DNA from 2 places in the Planococcus sp. ANT_H30 genome. Region 2 is predicted to be linked to the other one. Evidence: riboswitches for the same ligand, from Rfam matches in the RefSeq annotation. Region 2 holds a riboswitch; the other holds the start of a gene.
The links. A riboswitch is a leader RNA that binds a small molecule or an ion and turns the genes downstream of it on or off. The one in region 2 is predicted to bind S-adenosylmethionine.
Positions count from the first base shown of each region.

Region 1: it holds a riboswitch for S-adenosylmethionine, as region 2 does, so the genes downstream of both, FQ085_RS02540 (methionine biosynthesis PLP-dependent protein) here and FQ085_RS15455 (bifunctional homocysteine S-methyltransferase/methylenetetrahydrofolate reductase) in region 2, are expected to answer to the same signal.

Region 1 is NZ_VOBJ01000001.1:508,607-516,311, reverse strand. It holds gene metC (cystathionine beta-lyase) at 1-465, opposite strand, end outside; gene FQ085_RS02540 (methionine biosynthesis PLP-dependent protein) at 449-1,582, opposite strand; SAM riboswitch class I at 1,658-1,763, opposite strand; gene FQ085_RS02535 (LLM class flavin-dependent oxidoreductase) at 2,887-3,894, shown strand; gene FQ085_RS17975 (hypothetical protein) at 4,019-4,183, opposite strand; gene FQ085_RS02530 (hypothetical protein) at 4,362-5,243, opposite strand; gene FQ085_RS02525 (amino acid ABC transporter ATP-binding protein) at 5,380-6,102, opposite strand; gene FQ085_RS02520 (amino acid ABC transporter permease) at 6,095-6,754, opposite strand; gene FQ085_RS02515 (ABC transporter substrate-binding protein) at 6,783-7,568, opposite strand.
Region 2 is NZ_VOBJ01000009.1:86,215-93,919, forward strand. It holds gene metH (methionine synthase) at 1-2,464, opposite strand, end outside; gene FQ085_RS15455 (bifunctional homocysteine S-methyltransferase/methylenetetrahydrofolate reductase) at 2,445-4,304, opposite strand; SAM riboswitch class I at 4,376-4,480, opposite strand; gene FQ085_RS15460 (hypothetical protein) at 4,988-5,575, opposite strand; gene FQ085_RS15465 (YehS family protein) at 5,750-6,268, opposite strand; gene FQ085_RS15470 (hypothetical protein) at 6,387-6,599, opposite strand; gene FQ085_RS15475 (CarD family transcriptional regulator) at 6,840-7,352, shown strand; gene FQ085_RS15480 (MarR family winged helix-turn-helix transcriptional regulator) at 7,415-7,705, opposite strand, start outside.

The sequences.
Region 1 (7,705 bases), on a different contig from region 2:
TTCAATATCCGTAATATTCATAACAGGATTTGATGGCGTTTCCAAGTAAATCACTTTTGTATTTGGCTGGATGGCATTAGCCATTTCGTTTAAGTCCGTCATATTCACAAAGGTATATTCGATATTGAATTTGTCCAAAATTTCCGTGATAAAACGATAAGTTCCGCCGTAAACGTCTTCTGACACTAAGACATGGTCACCTGAAGACAACAGCATAAAAGCAGAGGAAATAGCAGCCATCCCTGAAGAAAAGGCGAACCCACGCTTGCCTCCTTCTAGCTTAGCGATGGTTTCTTCTAACGCTAGGCGAGTGGGGTTTCCAGAACGGCTATAATCAAACGGTCCAAACGAATCCAGGCTTTGTTGGTGGAAAGTGGAAGATAAATAGATAGGTACATTGACAGCTCCAGTTTGTGGGTCGACTCCAGTAGAGTGAATAAACTTCGTTTCAATGCGATCGGTCATATTCAACTACCTCCTTATTTAGTTCTGAAAACGCTTGTGCTAAATCAGCAATTAAATCTTCAGCAAGTTCCACCCCGACTGAAAATCGCAATAACCGATTGCAAACGCCACGTTTCGTCCGTTCTTCAAAAGGCATGTCTGCATGAGTTTGGGTGGCGGGGTAAGTAATAAAACTTTCAACACCGCCAAGACTTTCCGCAAAGGTGATGAGTTTAATGTGTTCAAGAAAAGGAGCTATCCATTCTTCTTTTTGCAAACGGAAGGACAACATGCCGCCTTTTCCAGGATACAACACATCAGACACAGACGACTGCTGAGACAAGAACTCAGCAATGGTTTTCGCGTTTGCGTCATGCTGTCGCATCCGTAAAGGCAATGTCTTTAATCCGCGAACCAGTAACCAAGAGTCAAAAGGGGACAAAACGGCACCAACCGAGTTATGGAATGTTGCCAGTTTTTCGCAAATGCGATCGCCTTTAGCGGCAACAAGTCCAGCTAAAACATCATTATGACCACCAATATATTTCGTTGCACTATGGATAACAATGTCTGCACCCAGTAATAGGGGCTGTTGGAAGAATGGCGTTAAAAATGTATTATCGACGATTAATAGAAGCTTATGCTTTTTAGCCAATGCGGCATAAGCAACGAGATCAATTTCTTGCATCAGTGGATTGGTGGGCGTTTCAATAAAAAGTGCACGTGTATGAATGGTTATTTTTTGTTCTGTGTCTTGGACATCTTTGAACTCGGCGTAGTTGGGGTGAATATTATAAGCTGATGCAAAGTGATCTAATAGGCGGTATGTTCCACCATAAATATCTTCCGGTACTAACAATTCATCACCTGGACGAAAAAGAGACAAAACGAGTTGAATAGCTGCCATTCCAGAACTGCAAGCAAATGCAGCATCTGCGCCTTCAAGTTCTGCAAATCCTTCTTCCAGAACAGAGCGAGTCGGGTTTTTCGTGCGCGTATAATCATAGCCAGTTGATTGGCCAAGTCCTTGATGTTCGTAGGCTGTCGACAAGTAAATGGGCGGATTAACGGCTCCTGTTGTGGGATCGCTGTGATTGCCTAATTGAACTAATAAAGTTTCCAAGCTGTGTTTTGTCATGTTACTCATCCTCTCAATAAGAAAACAGGGGCTTTTCTTCATAAAGAAGAAAAGCCCCTGTCCGGAAATGCATTCTTCTCATCTGTTAGGCAGAAGCCTATTGGAATTAGCACCGTAGTCTTCGTCAGACTGGTTGCTGAGACTTCACAGGGCCAAATCCCTCCGTCTCTCTAGATAAGAAATATCTTATTAAGTTTAGTGTTTCTGTTTAGATGTTCCTAATCATAAATCAATTAATGAAAGAAAGCAAGTGTTGAATTTTAAATAATGCAAATATAAGAAGTGGGTAGGCAACTAGCTTGATTAGTAAAGGGAGGATAGGAAAAGAAAAATTTCTTTATGCCCGTCGAATCTACATGGCAGCTTGCGCTTTTCGGTGTCCAGTTGCAAGTGCCTAGCTCTTCGGGACATAAGTCAACCCAGCTGCGTGGCAAAGAACGCCACACTGCTGATCTGTCTTATGCCTGTCAGAGCTGACGAGGCACTTTCACTTTTCATGTTGTCCAGCTCCAGCTGCCAGATTCTCGGGTCATAAGCCACTCCGGCTGTGTGGCTGAAAACACGCCACTTCGCCAGAGCGTCTTATGCCCGTCGAATCTACATGGCAGCTTGCGCTTTTCGGTGTCCAGTTGCAAGTGCCTAGCTCTTCGGGACATAAGTCAACCCAGCTGCGTGGCAAAGAACACCACACTGCTGGTCTGTCTTATGCCTGTCAGAGCTGACGAGGCACTTTCACTTTTCATGTTGTCCAGCTCCAGCTGCCAGATTCTCGGGTCATAAGCCACTCCGGCTGTGTGGCTGAAAACATGCCACTTCACCAGAGCGTCTTATGCCCGTCGAATCTACATGGTAGCTTGCGCTTTTCGGTGTCCAGTTGCAAGTGCCTAGCTCTTCGGGACATAAGTCAACCCAGCTGCGTGGCAAAGAACGCCACACTGCTGGTCTGTCTTATGCCTGTCAGAGCTGACGAGGCACTTTCACTTTTCATGTTGTCCAGCTCCAGCTGCCAGATTCTCGGGTCATAAGCCACTCCGGCTGTGTGGCTGAAAACATGCCACTTCGCCAGAGCGTCTTATGCCCGTCGAATCTACATGGCAGCTTGCGCTTTTCGGTGTCCAGTTGCAAGTGCCTAGCTCTTCGGGACATAAGTCAACCCAGCTGCGTGGCAAAGAACGCCACACTGCTGGTCTGTCTTATGCCTGTCAGAGCTGACGAGGCACTTTCACTTTTCATAGCTTGAGCAAAAAAAGGGACGGTTCAGATAAACATCGCTACAATGGAAGAGAATAGGAGTGAACGTAATTATGCACATTAAGAAATTTGAAAATATCCCATTGGCGGTGCTTGATTTAGCACCGATAAACGAAGGTGCAGAAACAGCGCAGACCTTTAAAAATAGTGTGGAGTTGGCACAGCATGTGGAGCGATTGGGGTTTAATCGCTATTGGCTAGCTGAACATCATAATATGCCGGGTATCGGCAGTTCTGCGACATCTGTCCTTATTGGACATATTGCAGGCGCAACAGAGTCGATTCGTGTAGGTTCAGGTGGAGTTATGCTACCGAATCATGCACCGCTTGTTATAGCAGAGCAATTTGGTACATTGGAAACTATTTATCCTGGACGCATTGATTTAGGTCTAGGGCGTGCACCTGGTAGTGATCAAGCTACTGCGCATGCGTTACGTCGGAATTTGAATAGCAGCGGAGATGATTTTCCCCAGCAAGTTGCGGAGTTAGAAAATTACTTTTCAGCTAACCCTGTCGGACGTGTTCGGGCGTACCCTGGTACTAATATAAAGATTCCGCTTTGGCTACTCGGATCGAGTGGATTTAGTGCACAGCTGGCTGCGTTAAAAGGTTTGCCATTTTCATTTGCTAGTCATTTCGCACCGGATTACATGATGCAGGCTTTGCAACTTTATCATCAAAACTTTAAACCGTCACAGGTGTTGGCCGCTCCTTACGCGATGCTTGGCGTTACGATTATTGTTGCAAAAACACAAGAACGTGCAGAATGGTTGGCGACTTCTTCGCAGCAGCAGATGTTCTCCTTGATGCGAGGCGAGCCAACTACATTTAGAGCACCCATCGATCACTTGGAGGAAGTTTGGACAGACCGCGAAATTGCGATTTTCCGGGACAAATTAGATTCTGAATCGACGATGGTTGGAACACCGGATCTTGTTAGACAAAAGTTGAAAAACTTTATTCAAAAAACAAGAGCCAATGAGATTATCGTCAATTCGCCGGTTTTTTATCAGGAAGATCGTTTGCGCTCATATGATTTTGTAGCAAAAATGATGAATTAAGTAAAGGGGCTGCCCCAAAAGGTCATAAATTAGGACCTTTTGAGTGTAGCTCCTTTTGCATGCCACTCCCTTTTTGTTATAAAAAAAATCGCCTCTCCGGTAACGGAAAAGCGATGATTCAACATTAATGAAGATCTTTTTCTTCTTCACGCTGCCGTTCTTTTTCTATCTTGAATTCTTTGTAAGTTGTGTAAACGGGTGCACCTTCGCCAATCATATTCAGAATCGCATTAAAATCATCATCTAACCGAAGTTCTATTTCTTGTGAATCGAGTACTCGGCGTTCCATTATGACCAACCTCCTCATATAGTAATCAGCCGCCGCGTAGCAACAGAAATAAGGTTTTAACTCACTTTAATTATACGGAATTTTTAGTTAATTTGAAAGCTAACTGCCTGGGTATTAAGAAAAGAAGATAAGAATATAAAAAAGCGTTAAAGCAGGGGCTTTAACGCTTTTTAGATGATTATTGATTGATTTCAGCATTTAGTATCATGGACTCAAAGAACAAAGAGGGCGAAGTTTCATTCCATTCAAGGGAAGAGAGGTCGGCCGTTCGCTTATCGATATACCCATAGGCAAGTTGTGTTCGTGGGTCGTCCGTCAATTGAAGCTTAACGTAAGGACCTTGAGGCGTCAGCCAGTTTAACTGCGACAAACGATTTTCGAGTGAAAATGCAATCCATTGGTCTTCATCTTCTTCTGTTTCGAATAACGGTTGTTGAGCTGCCATTAGCCATGTCTGACTTGAGTGCTTAGGTGGCAACCAAAGGTTTTTCGACAAGGTGCCTTCTTCTGTAGTAAAATCCGTAATTTCATGACGCAATTCCTGCACGGAGTCGCCATTTCCTAGTTGTAGATTCCGCGATACGTAAACATTGCCGATTAGAATTTCACCATTTTTGGTTGTGAAAATGCCATGCGGATTGGTCGTTGAGTCTAACCCATACAACGCTTCGTCAAGTTTGGCTACCGGCTGTGGATTCCACGATTTAAAATCGGTATCTTCTAACTTGTTAACATTCATCGACAATGTGTAAGGAATCCAACCGGTGTTTTTGATTTCTTCGAAAATAATGGAAGTGCCGTTTTGAAGCGATCGATCGACTAATGTATATGTGCCGACCTCTATTCCAAGGAAAGTCATCGTGTAAACTTGCGTAAGATCTGAACCGTTGTTACTGACTTCCGGTTCGCTGAATGTAATGAAAGTCGGCTTTTCAATGGTTAACGACACATCGGTTTCCGAATAAAGTTCTACTTCATTTTTTAAGAACATGACAGCTGTAAAGATAATCAGCGACATGAAAAATAGGACGCCTATTAAAATAACGATTTTTCTAAACACATTTTCCACCTCTGTTTTCTGCGTGTTTGCCAGCTTCGATTATAACATGCAGAAATGAGAAGTAACGCCAACACATTTGAGCATCAAATGAACAAATAGTGATAAATAGAAAAGCAGGTACCCAGAAGGATACCTGTTACAATACTTTATCCAAAAAATCCTTAGCGCGAGCAGTTTTCGGATGACTAAAGAATTCCATCGGCTGGCCTTCCTCGACTAATACACCATGATCCAAAAATAAAACACGGTCTGCAACTTCTCGAGCAAAGCCCATTTCGTGAGTCACGACAACCATCGTCATTCCGGATTTTGCTAAGTCTTTCATGACATCGAGCACTTCTTTGACCATTTCTGGATCCAGTGCCGAAGTAGGCTCATCAAACAGCATTAGTTCGGGTTCCATAGCCAAAGCACGTGCAATCGCAACACGCTGCTTTTGACCGCCAGACAAGCTGTTTGGGTAGGCCTTTTCTTTTTCAGATAAGCCAACGCGTTCAAGTAGCAATCGTGCTTTCAATTCTGCTTCCTCTTTTTTGATGCCTTTTGCTTTCATCGGTGCATAAGTTAAATTCTCAAGCACCGTCAAATGAGGAAATAAATGAAAATGCTGAAACACCATACCGATTTGCTGCCGAATTTTGTGGATATTTTTTTTAGAAGCCGTTAAGTTTTTACCGTTGATTTCAATAATGCCTGAAGTCGGTAGTTCCAGTAAGTTTAAGCACCGTAGAAAAGTGGATTTGCCTGAACCAGAAGGACCGATAATCGATACGACTTCACCTTTCGTGACAACAGTAGAAATGTCACTGAGGACTTCATTCGTACCAAACTTTTTATAAAGCTGTTGAACTTTAATCACTTTGTTTTAACCTCCGTTCGAAAACTTTACCAATCATCGTCAAGCCCATCACGAGACACCAATAGATGACGCCGACAAATAACAACGGTTCAAAGTTACGGAACAAGTCGGCACCCACTACTTGTGCGCGTCTCATGAGATCGAGGTAGCCGATGGTCGAGACGATAGCGGATTCTTTTGTTAAGGTGATAAATTCATTCATTAATGCGGGTAAGATGTTTTTCAAGGCTTGAGGCAAAATAATATCTTTCATCATCGAGCGGTACGGAATACCGAGCGCTTGAGCCGCTTCTGTTTGTCCTTTATCGACTGCTTGAATTCCAGCACGAATAATTTCCGATATATAAGCGGATGAATTCAGTCCAAAAGCCAAAATGGCCGAAAGAAATGCTGAAATGTCATAGCCTGTTAGCTGTGGAATCGAGTAATAAATAATCATCAATTGCAAAATTAGCGGTGTTCCCCGGAATATCGATGTATAGGCATCGGCAAACCATCTAAGAGGTGCAACGCTACTTATTTTGAGTAGAGCGAGCAAGGTTCCAAGAATCGAACCTAAAATAATCGCAAAAAATACGAATTTCAAAGTGGTCCAAATTCCTTCTAGCATGAACGGAATATAAGGAACTATTTGTGAAAAATCCAGGTTCATCGATTACAACTCTTTTCTACAAGGTAATTTATTCTTCTTCAGTCAGCCATTGTTCTTTTAATTTATCTAACTCGCCGCTTTCTTCCATTTCAGCAAGTATGCCATTCACTTCTTCTACTAGCTCACTGCCTTTCGGGAAAGCAACGGCCATACCGGGTGAAGCAGTTGTTGGGTCATCAAATGCACCCAGATCCTGTGCTTCGATATAGCCAAGAGCCACTTGTTTATCCATGTAGGCGGCGTCGATACGACCAGATAAAATTTCTTGTATTAACGCACCAGAATCATCTAACGCTTTTAACTCGAAATTGATGCCTTCATCAGCGATAATGCTTTTTGCTCCTTCTTCTTGAATCGTTCCAAGTTGGACCCCAACACTTTTCCCCTCTAATGACTCAAGGCTAGTCAGTTCTGAATCTTTGACAGTGACAAACATTTCGCCAGAATGATTGTACTCTGTTGAAAAATCAACGTTTTCTTTACGTGATTCGGTAGCGGACATACCCGCAATGACCATATCAACCCGGTCGTTTTGCAACGCTCCGATCAAGCCATCAAATTTCATATCAGTAATTTCAAGTTCGTAGCCAAGTTCATCTGCTATATGGTTGGCAAGGTCAATGTCGAATCCGACAATATCACCTTCAGGATTGCGTGATTCAAATGGAGCGAATTCAGCGGATGTTGCCATTTCCAAAACCTTTTTTTCTCCTGAAGTTCCTGAATCACTTTCACTTGTGCTGTCATTTCCACAAGCCCCTAATAATAATGCAGACGATGCCAACAAAGCGATAAATGGTTTTTTCTTAATCATGTATATTCCTCCTGTTTAATGTATAATTATTCGGTATAATGAATTTTAACACAAGAGTTGGTAATTGAGAAGAGTTTTTTAATAGAGAATAGAAAAAAATGTGTTGATCTAACCCGGCTGTCCTTAGTAGGAAAGAA
Region 2 (7,705 bases):
AAATGACCGGCCCGTCGTATTCCGCTGAAATTTTGGTTTCGGTAAAGCGTCTCGACAATGCCGCCCCGCCCACTAAAATGGGTACATCAATGCCCGCTTCTTTAAAGTCTTGCGCGGTGATGACCATTTGCTTCGCCGACTTAACGAGTAACCCCGACAAGCCAATCATATCTGGTTTTTCTTTTCGAATTACTTCGATCAAGGTAGCCGGCGTCACTTTAATCCCAACATCAATCACTTTAAAGCCGTTATTGCTTAAGATAATTTCCACTAAGTTTTTACCGATGTCATGAACATCGCCTTTAACAGTAGCCAAAACGATTTTCCCTTTTCCAGAATCGTCTTCTTTTTTCTCCATAAACTGCTCAAGAAATGACACGGCTGCTTTCATGACGCCTGCACTTTGCAGCACTTCCGCAACAATTAATTGGTTGTCATTAAACAAGCGCCCTACTTCCGCCATACCTTTCATCAACGGTCCATTAATGACATCAAGCGGTTCATCATACATCTCTAGTGCTTTTTCCAAATCTGGAATCAACCCTTCTTTTGTTCCTTCTATAATATAGTAAGCGAGTCGATCTGGTACTGTTTTCGGAATATCATCTTCTGTTTTTTCTTTTTTCTTATCGCGGTAAAAAGCCGTAAAGTCAGCTAAAGTTTCATCTGTTGTCGTAAACAGCAATTCATTAGCCATATCGATTTCCTGTTTTGGAATGGATGCATAACGCTCTAACTTTTCCGTATTGACGATGGCATAGTCCAAACCTGCCTGCGTGCAATGGTACAAATACACGGCATTTAACACTTCACGACCAACCGGTGGTAAGCCGAATGAAACGTTACTAACACCTAAAATCGTCAATGCGCGTGGCAGTTTTTCTTTAATTAACCGAATACCTTCAATCGTTTCTACTGCAGAACCAATGTATTGCTGATCGCCCGTACCGACTGGGAATACCAGTGGATCAAAAATGATGTCTTCCGGTGCTAGCCCCCATTTATTGACCAGCAAGTCATATGACCGTTCGGCTATTTCCAACTTACGCTCACGCGTGACCGCCATCCCAACTTCGTCGATTGTACCCACAACGACTGCCGCACCATATTTTTTCACGAGTGGCATCACCGCATCAAAACGCTCTTCTCCGTCTTCTAGATTAATTGAGTTGATAATCGCTTTTCCTTGTGAAAATTTCAATGCGACTTCAATCACTTCTTCGTCTGTAGAATCGATAACGAGCGGTACTTTTACTTTTTTGACGACTTCTTTCATGAATTTTGTCATGTCTTCAACTTCGTCACGATCCGGATTTGCTAAACAAATATCAATAACGTGTGCTCCGTTTTTCACCTGTGCGCGAGCAATTTCAGATGCTTCTTCAAATTGGCCATCGACTATTAATCGTTTAAATTTACGAGAACCAATAACATTCGTCCGCTCTCCGATAAACAAAGGACGCATCGTTTCGTCGTATTGCAAAGGCTCAATTCCAGACACGACATGACCGCGCTCAACAGGGTCTGGTTTTCTCGGTGGCAATCCGTCCATAGCCAAACGCACTGCTTTAATATGTTCCGGTGTGGTCCCGCAACAACCACCGACGACGTTCAGCCACCCTTTATCTGCAAAACCTTTTAATTTTTTCGCAAGTGATTCGGGTGTTTCGTGATAATGACCGTCTTCATCTGGCAAGCCTGCATTTGGGTAACAACTAACATAGCCGTCCGACAGCTCTGACAGCGAACGAATATGGTCTGTCATAAATTCTGGACCTGTTGCACAGTTTAACCCGACGGATAGCGGCTTGACATGTTCAATGGAAATGTAAAACGCTTCAATGCTTTGACCGGCAAGTGTCGTTCCCATCGGTTCAATCGTTCCGGACACCATAATCGGCAATTCGATTCCCGTTTCTTCAAAAGCTTGTTTAATGCCAATTGTCGCCGCTTTCACATTCAACATGTCTTGACTGGTCTCGAGCAAGATGAGATCTGCTCCGCCTTCAACAAGTGCCTTGGCTTGCACGTGAAAATTTTCCAGCATGACATCAAATGTGACGCCACCCGTTACAGACAAAGTTTTCGTTGTCGGTCCAATCGCACCTGCCACAAAACGAGGCCATTCCGGGGTGGAAAATTCAGCAGCCGCTCGTTTCGCAATTTCGACTGCGCGTCTATTAATATCCGCCGCTTGGTCACCGATTCCGTATTCGTCCAAAACAATCGGTGTACCTCCAAATGTATTGGTGCAAAGAATATCGGCTCCAGCTTCAAGATAAGCCGTATGGATATTTTGAATAACATCCGGTCGGACAATGTTCAAGTATTCATTGCAGCCGTCAAATTCTTCTCCGCCAAATTCTTCAGGTGACAGATCGGCATTTTGAATCATCGTCCCCATCGCTCCGTCGATAATTAAGATTCTTTTTTCAAGCTGTTGTTCAATAAGATGTTTGGACATGGCTGCGATCGCTCTCTTTCTGTTGATCTAGTTGTCGAATATACCGAATCAATTCCACGGTCATGTCGTAACGGACAAACGGTGTGATCAAGTAAATACCGTTGAATAGCTCTGCTGCTGTGTCAATCAATTCTTTAGCGATTTGAATGCCTTCCGCTGTTGCACGGTCCTTGTTATCTCCACATGCACGCATGCGTTCAAGTGCGTCTTCTGACAACTTGATACCCGGCACTTCATGATGCAAAAATTCAGCACTGCGAATACTAGTCAACGGCATTACCCCAATAAAAATGGGCGTATTCAAATGCTTTGTCGCTTCGTACATTTCAACGATTTTTTCTTTTGTGTATACGGGCTGCGAAATAAAATAATCCGCTCCGCTTTCAATTTTCTTCTCAAGTCTTGCTACGGCTCGGTCAAGCACGCGAACATTCGGATTGAACGCTGCAGCGACAGAGAAATTAGCTTTTTTCCGTAGCGGTTTACCAGAAAACGAAATGCCTTCATTTAGTTTTTTGATCAATTGAATCAATTCCATACTGGACACGTCATAAACGCTTGTCGCTCCTGGGAAATCTCCAACTTTGGTCGGATCGCCCGTGACAGCGAGAATGTCGTGCATACCGAGTGCATCGAGTCCCATCAAATGTGACTGCAAACCAATTAAGTTACGGTCGCGACACGTAATATGAGCGAGCGGCCGAATTTTTTCTGTGTGCTTGAGAATCGAGCCCATCGCCATATTACTAATGCGCGGCGACGCTAATGAATTATCGGCCATGGTGACAGCATCCACACCTTCTTCATGTAAAGCGACAGAGCCTTCAAGAAATTTTGTGACGTCCAAATGACGTGGCGTATCGAGCTCCACAATAATCGTTCGTTGTGTTTTCGCTTTTTCGTGAAGCGGCTTTACTTCTAGCGCTTCGGCCTCTCGAATGACAATCGGCTTTCTTTTGGTTACTTCTTTATAAAAAATCGGCGGTAACTTACCGAGGTGTTTTTTCACGGCTTCAATATGCTTTGGTGTTGTACCACAGCAACCGCCAATCAAGCGAACGCCTTTTTGTCTTAACAATAAAGCAGCACGTCCGAAATAATCTGCTTCTGATTCGTAAACAATCCGCCCATCTTCTACGTCAAGCAGGCTAGCATTTGGGTATGCAGAAAGAAAAGCTTTTTCGGGTAAGGTTACTTCTTCAAAAGCTTGAATTGTATGATGCGGTCCTAGACGACAATTGACACCAACAATGTCTGCTCCAAGTGATTCTAGTTGGTGCAAAGCGTCATTCAATGACATGCCGTTTTGCAAAATACCCGGGTCATGCATCGATACTTGTGCAATCAATGGGGTGTCTGTGATGCCTTTCAAATGTTTAACAGTTGCTGCTAATTCTTCAAAATCGTAATAAGTTTCGAGTAGTAGGCCGTCGGGATCGCCCGCAAGCAACTGACTCGCTTGCTGGTCGACCATCGCAATGATTTCCTGCAAGGTGGCGTCACTTTTACGAATTCCGCGAATGCCGCCAATCGTTCCAAAGACAAATTGACCACCCGGTGCTGCTGCGCGTTTCGCAATTTCAATAGCAGCTTTGTTGATGTCTGCAACTTGTTCATCTAATCCGTAACGAGCAAGTTTGAGTGCATTAGCCCCGTACGTATTGGTTTGAATGATATCTGCTCCAGCTCTGATATAGTCTTGATGAATCTTTTCGATCACTTCCGGGCGCTGTAAATTCAATTCCTCGTTGCAATACTCAATGCCATACGAATACAGCAAGGTTCCCATGCCACCGTCCGCCGTCAAAATTTTCGTCTTCAGTTCATCTAATAAACCCATCTACTCAACCCCCTATATATACAAAAAAAGCCTCCATGAAAAAGAAGGCTTTACGATATCAAACTCGTTCCTTTTCATCTGTCAGGCAATCTCTTGCCTGCTGGATTTAGCACCTGACCTTTCGGCTGGTTGCTGAAGCGTCATAGGGCCAGTCCCTCAACTTCTCTCGATAAAGATTCACTATTCAGTTTTAGTATTCTTAGTATAGTACAGGTATCTATTGGTCAGGTCAATATATTTTGTTAGAAAAAAATGAACTTTCTGTGAGTTTCTTTAAAAACAGAATCCTTTTATTCTTTAGAAGCTGTTAACGGTTTTTCGCCGCCCCCCCTATTCTTTCTCATCTCTACATCTGTTTATTTATTGTACAAACCATTTCAGTAAATACTGGATCAGTAAGTAAATCAGCAGAAGAGTTACATGCTTATTCATAAGGACAGTAACATACAGTCACTTGGAAAATGTTCGATCAAAAACAATGGCACCTTTATGTATATTATGAAAATGTTCTAGGCTTCTCTGGCCGATCAGAATCCAGTTATGTATGCACTTGGTTTAGCCAAGACACTTGGGCAAAACCCTAACACCGCTGCCACTTCATCAGCTCGCTTGCGACTCAAAAAACCTATCTGGATTAAAAACTTCCGACAGGTTTTTCTATAAGTATACTGTCTTCTTCTTCTTTAAAAAAGACTTTGCAAATCCTTTACCGGCCGAGCGTCTGCTTGTCCTTCGTAACTAATAAATTCAATTTCTCCAATGCGCATGCCAGCATTGTATTCCCCGATAACTGTATCCAATAGAATAAAAGAAGCCGAGATAAATTCATCTTCATTTTCTTCAGTAAAACCTTTAATGTAAAGAATTAAATTCACTTCGTCGTTGGCGTTATCTTTTTCAAAAGTACAAAAGATGTCTTCCCATGCTAATTTAATATCGCCATACTCGATCGATACCTCTTCGTCTTGTCGCTGGCGAAAGGCGATAATCGTAAACGGTTCAAATTCTGGAGCCTGACCAACTAGATCAATGACGTCATCAAATGCCTCAACCATGCCGTCCGCACTGATGATGAATTGTCGTTTGTCGTTAATTAAACGTTCACTAAGTTCAAACGCCAAATGTTTGTTAACCTTGTGCAATTTCTTTTCCAATTGATTTAATAGTTTGCTTCTACTCGACTCATCCAAGCGACTATAGACCTCTTTATTGTCTGCAAACCATTCCCAAAAAGCCGCCACTTTATTTTTTCTCTTCGGCAACCAATTCATCCTGCTATCCCCTTTGCACCCATCTATGATTTCTTCTTTCTATCATATCATTTTCACACGAAAGGGATAGTTCTTTTTATCCATGAAGAAAGTCTGCTTCTAAGCTATCCAGTCTACGAAAATAAAAAAAACCTATCCACAAATCAGTAACGCTGACTCGTAGACACGCTTTTTTTATTTTCTGAATCTGATTGCTAATCCTTTTAAGAAGTTGCGTGCATAGCGATCGCCGCATTCTTTGTAATTTTTATGGCCAACTTTTCGGAGTAACGCTCCAAGTTCACCTTTTGTTACCGTAACTCCAGCTAAATCCCAAATCTCCAACATGTCTTCACTCGTTAGCTGTAAAGCAATTTTCACTTTTTTCAGCAGTAAGTTGTTAGAACGTTCATTGGTCACTGCAGAAACTTCAGTTTGCCCAGGTTTGGGCTCTTGACGTCCTCTTTTGAAAACGATAAATCCATTTAAAAAAGATTCAAATAGAGCGTCTTCTGCTTTAATATAGTCTTCTTCTTCCCGGTCAATCCAAATACGATCTTCCTCTTCCTCTTCGCTATCTGGGGTTTTTGTCAGCACTTTTAATACTTCATCTTTGCTAAGTTCTATACCACCCAATTTGAAAATTTCGACCATATCCCTGTTTTTTATATCTAGTGCATAACGCAGTCTGATCAATAAATCGTTATTATCCATCTTTTCTTCCTCCTGTAGCTTGCTCATTATCGTCGTTATCCGAAGTCGATTCAATTCTAATGATAGCACATAATCCCCGGGTCATCGCACTTACGCGAAGACAGCAAAAAAGACAGGATTAGAACACTGTCTCGTGGTTTTCTTTATTTTTTACTTCTTTTAATTGTTCGACTTTCTCTTTCATATCTTGAATAATGTCCAAAGATTCTTTATCGTTCGTCGACTCTTCATAGAAAAACTGCAAATCTCGCTCCATATCTGCCAGACGTTCATTATAGTGTTTCAGTTTTTCGGCGATAATCAAACGCTTTGCTTCTTCTATACTCTTCATCTCTTGTTACCTCCACTTCGACAATCTACGAACAGGCTTTCCCCTTTATTCCCTACTTCTTTATGCTTTAATCCCTTTTTTGTGACAGTATTATGTCTGCACGAGCTTCAATAAAGAAGGAAAAGTAACGAATACATCTCTTTTTCCCCAGGCCCCTTTCTTTAATTGTCAACTAAGTTTACGATTTAAAGCATGTGTGCTATACTAGAATTAGTTGAGATACATTTTAGGAGGAAAAAAATGTTTACCATTGGAGATCACATCATTTATTCCACACATGGCCTATGTAGAATTAACGATATCCGTGATGAAACAGTTTCAGGTGTCACAAAGAAATATTATAAATTGCATCCTTTAGCGAATACGTTAGTGACCATCACTACGCCTGTCGATAACGATAAAGTCGTGATGCTGAAGCTTCTCCAAAAAGAACAAGCACTCGAAATCATTGAAATTTTTAAAAAGCCTGGAGTAGAGCCCGATCAGTCAACTGCTAAAGCGTTACAGCCTAAGCTCATTAATACAGGAGACCGCATGCAAATTGCGGAAATTGTTAATACGCTAATGCGCAAGAAGTTTGATACGCAGCTTCAGAAAGAAACTTTCTACGCGCATGACTATAAACTGATTAACAACACACAGATCATGCTCTTTAAAGAACTTGCTCACGCAATGGACACGAGCTTTGAAGAAATCAATCAAATGATTAACGACCTGATCACAGAAGATCAACCGTCTTCGACTGTTAACTAGACTAAAAAAAGATCTTGTTTCATCAATAAATTGATGAAACAAGATCTTTTTTAACATCCAAACTATATTCCCCAATCGGTCTTTAAAAGATCTTTGAGCATTTTCATTTGATCAGCACCAATTTTTTCTGCAATTTTATGTTCCAACTGAATTTTCAATGCTTCGTTTTTTTCGTAGTATTCTTCCCCTAACGTCGTGAGTCGAATGCATTTTTCTTTTTTATTGTTCTCAACATTTTGTACTTCTACCAATTCTTTAGTCACCAAGTTTTTAATGAATTTATGGATGGCCTGGCGAGAGATGTCTACATTTTTGGTAACATACGAAATAGTGGGCTGCTTTTTATAAATGCG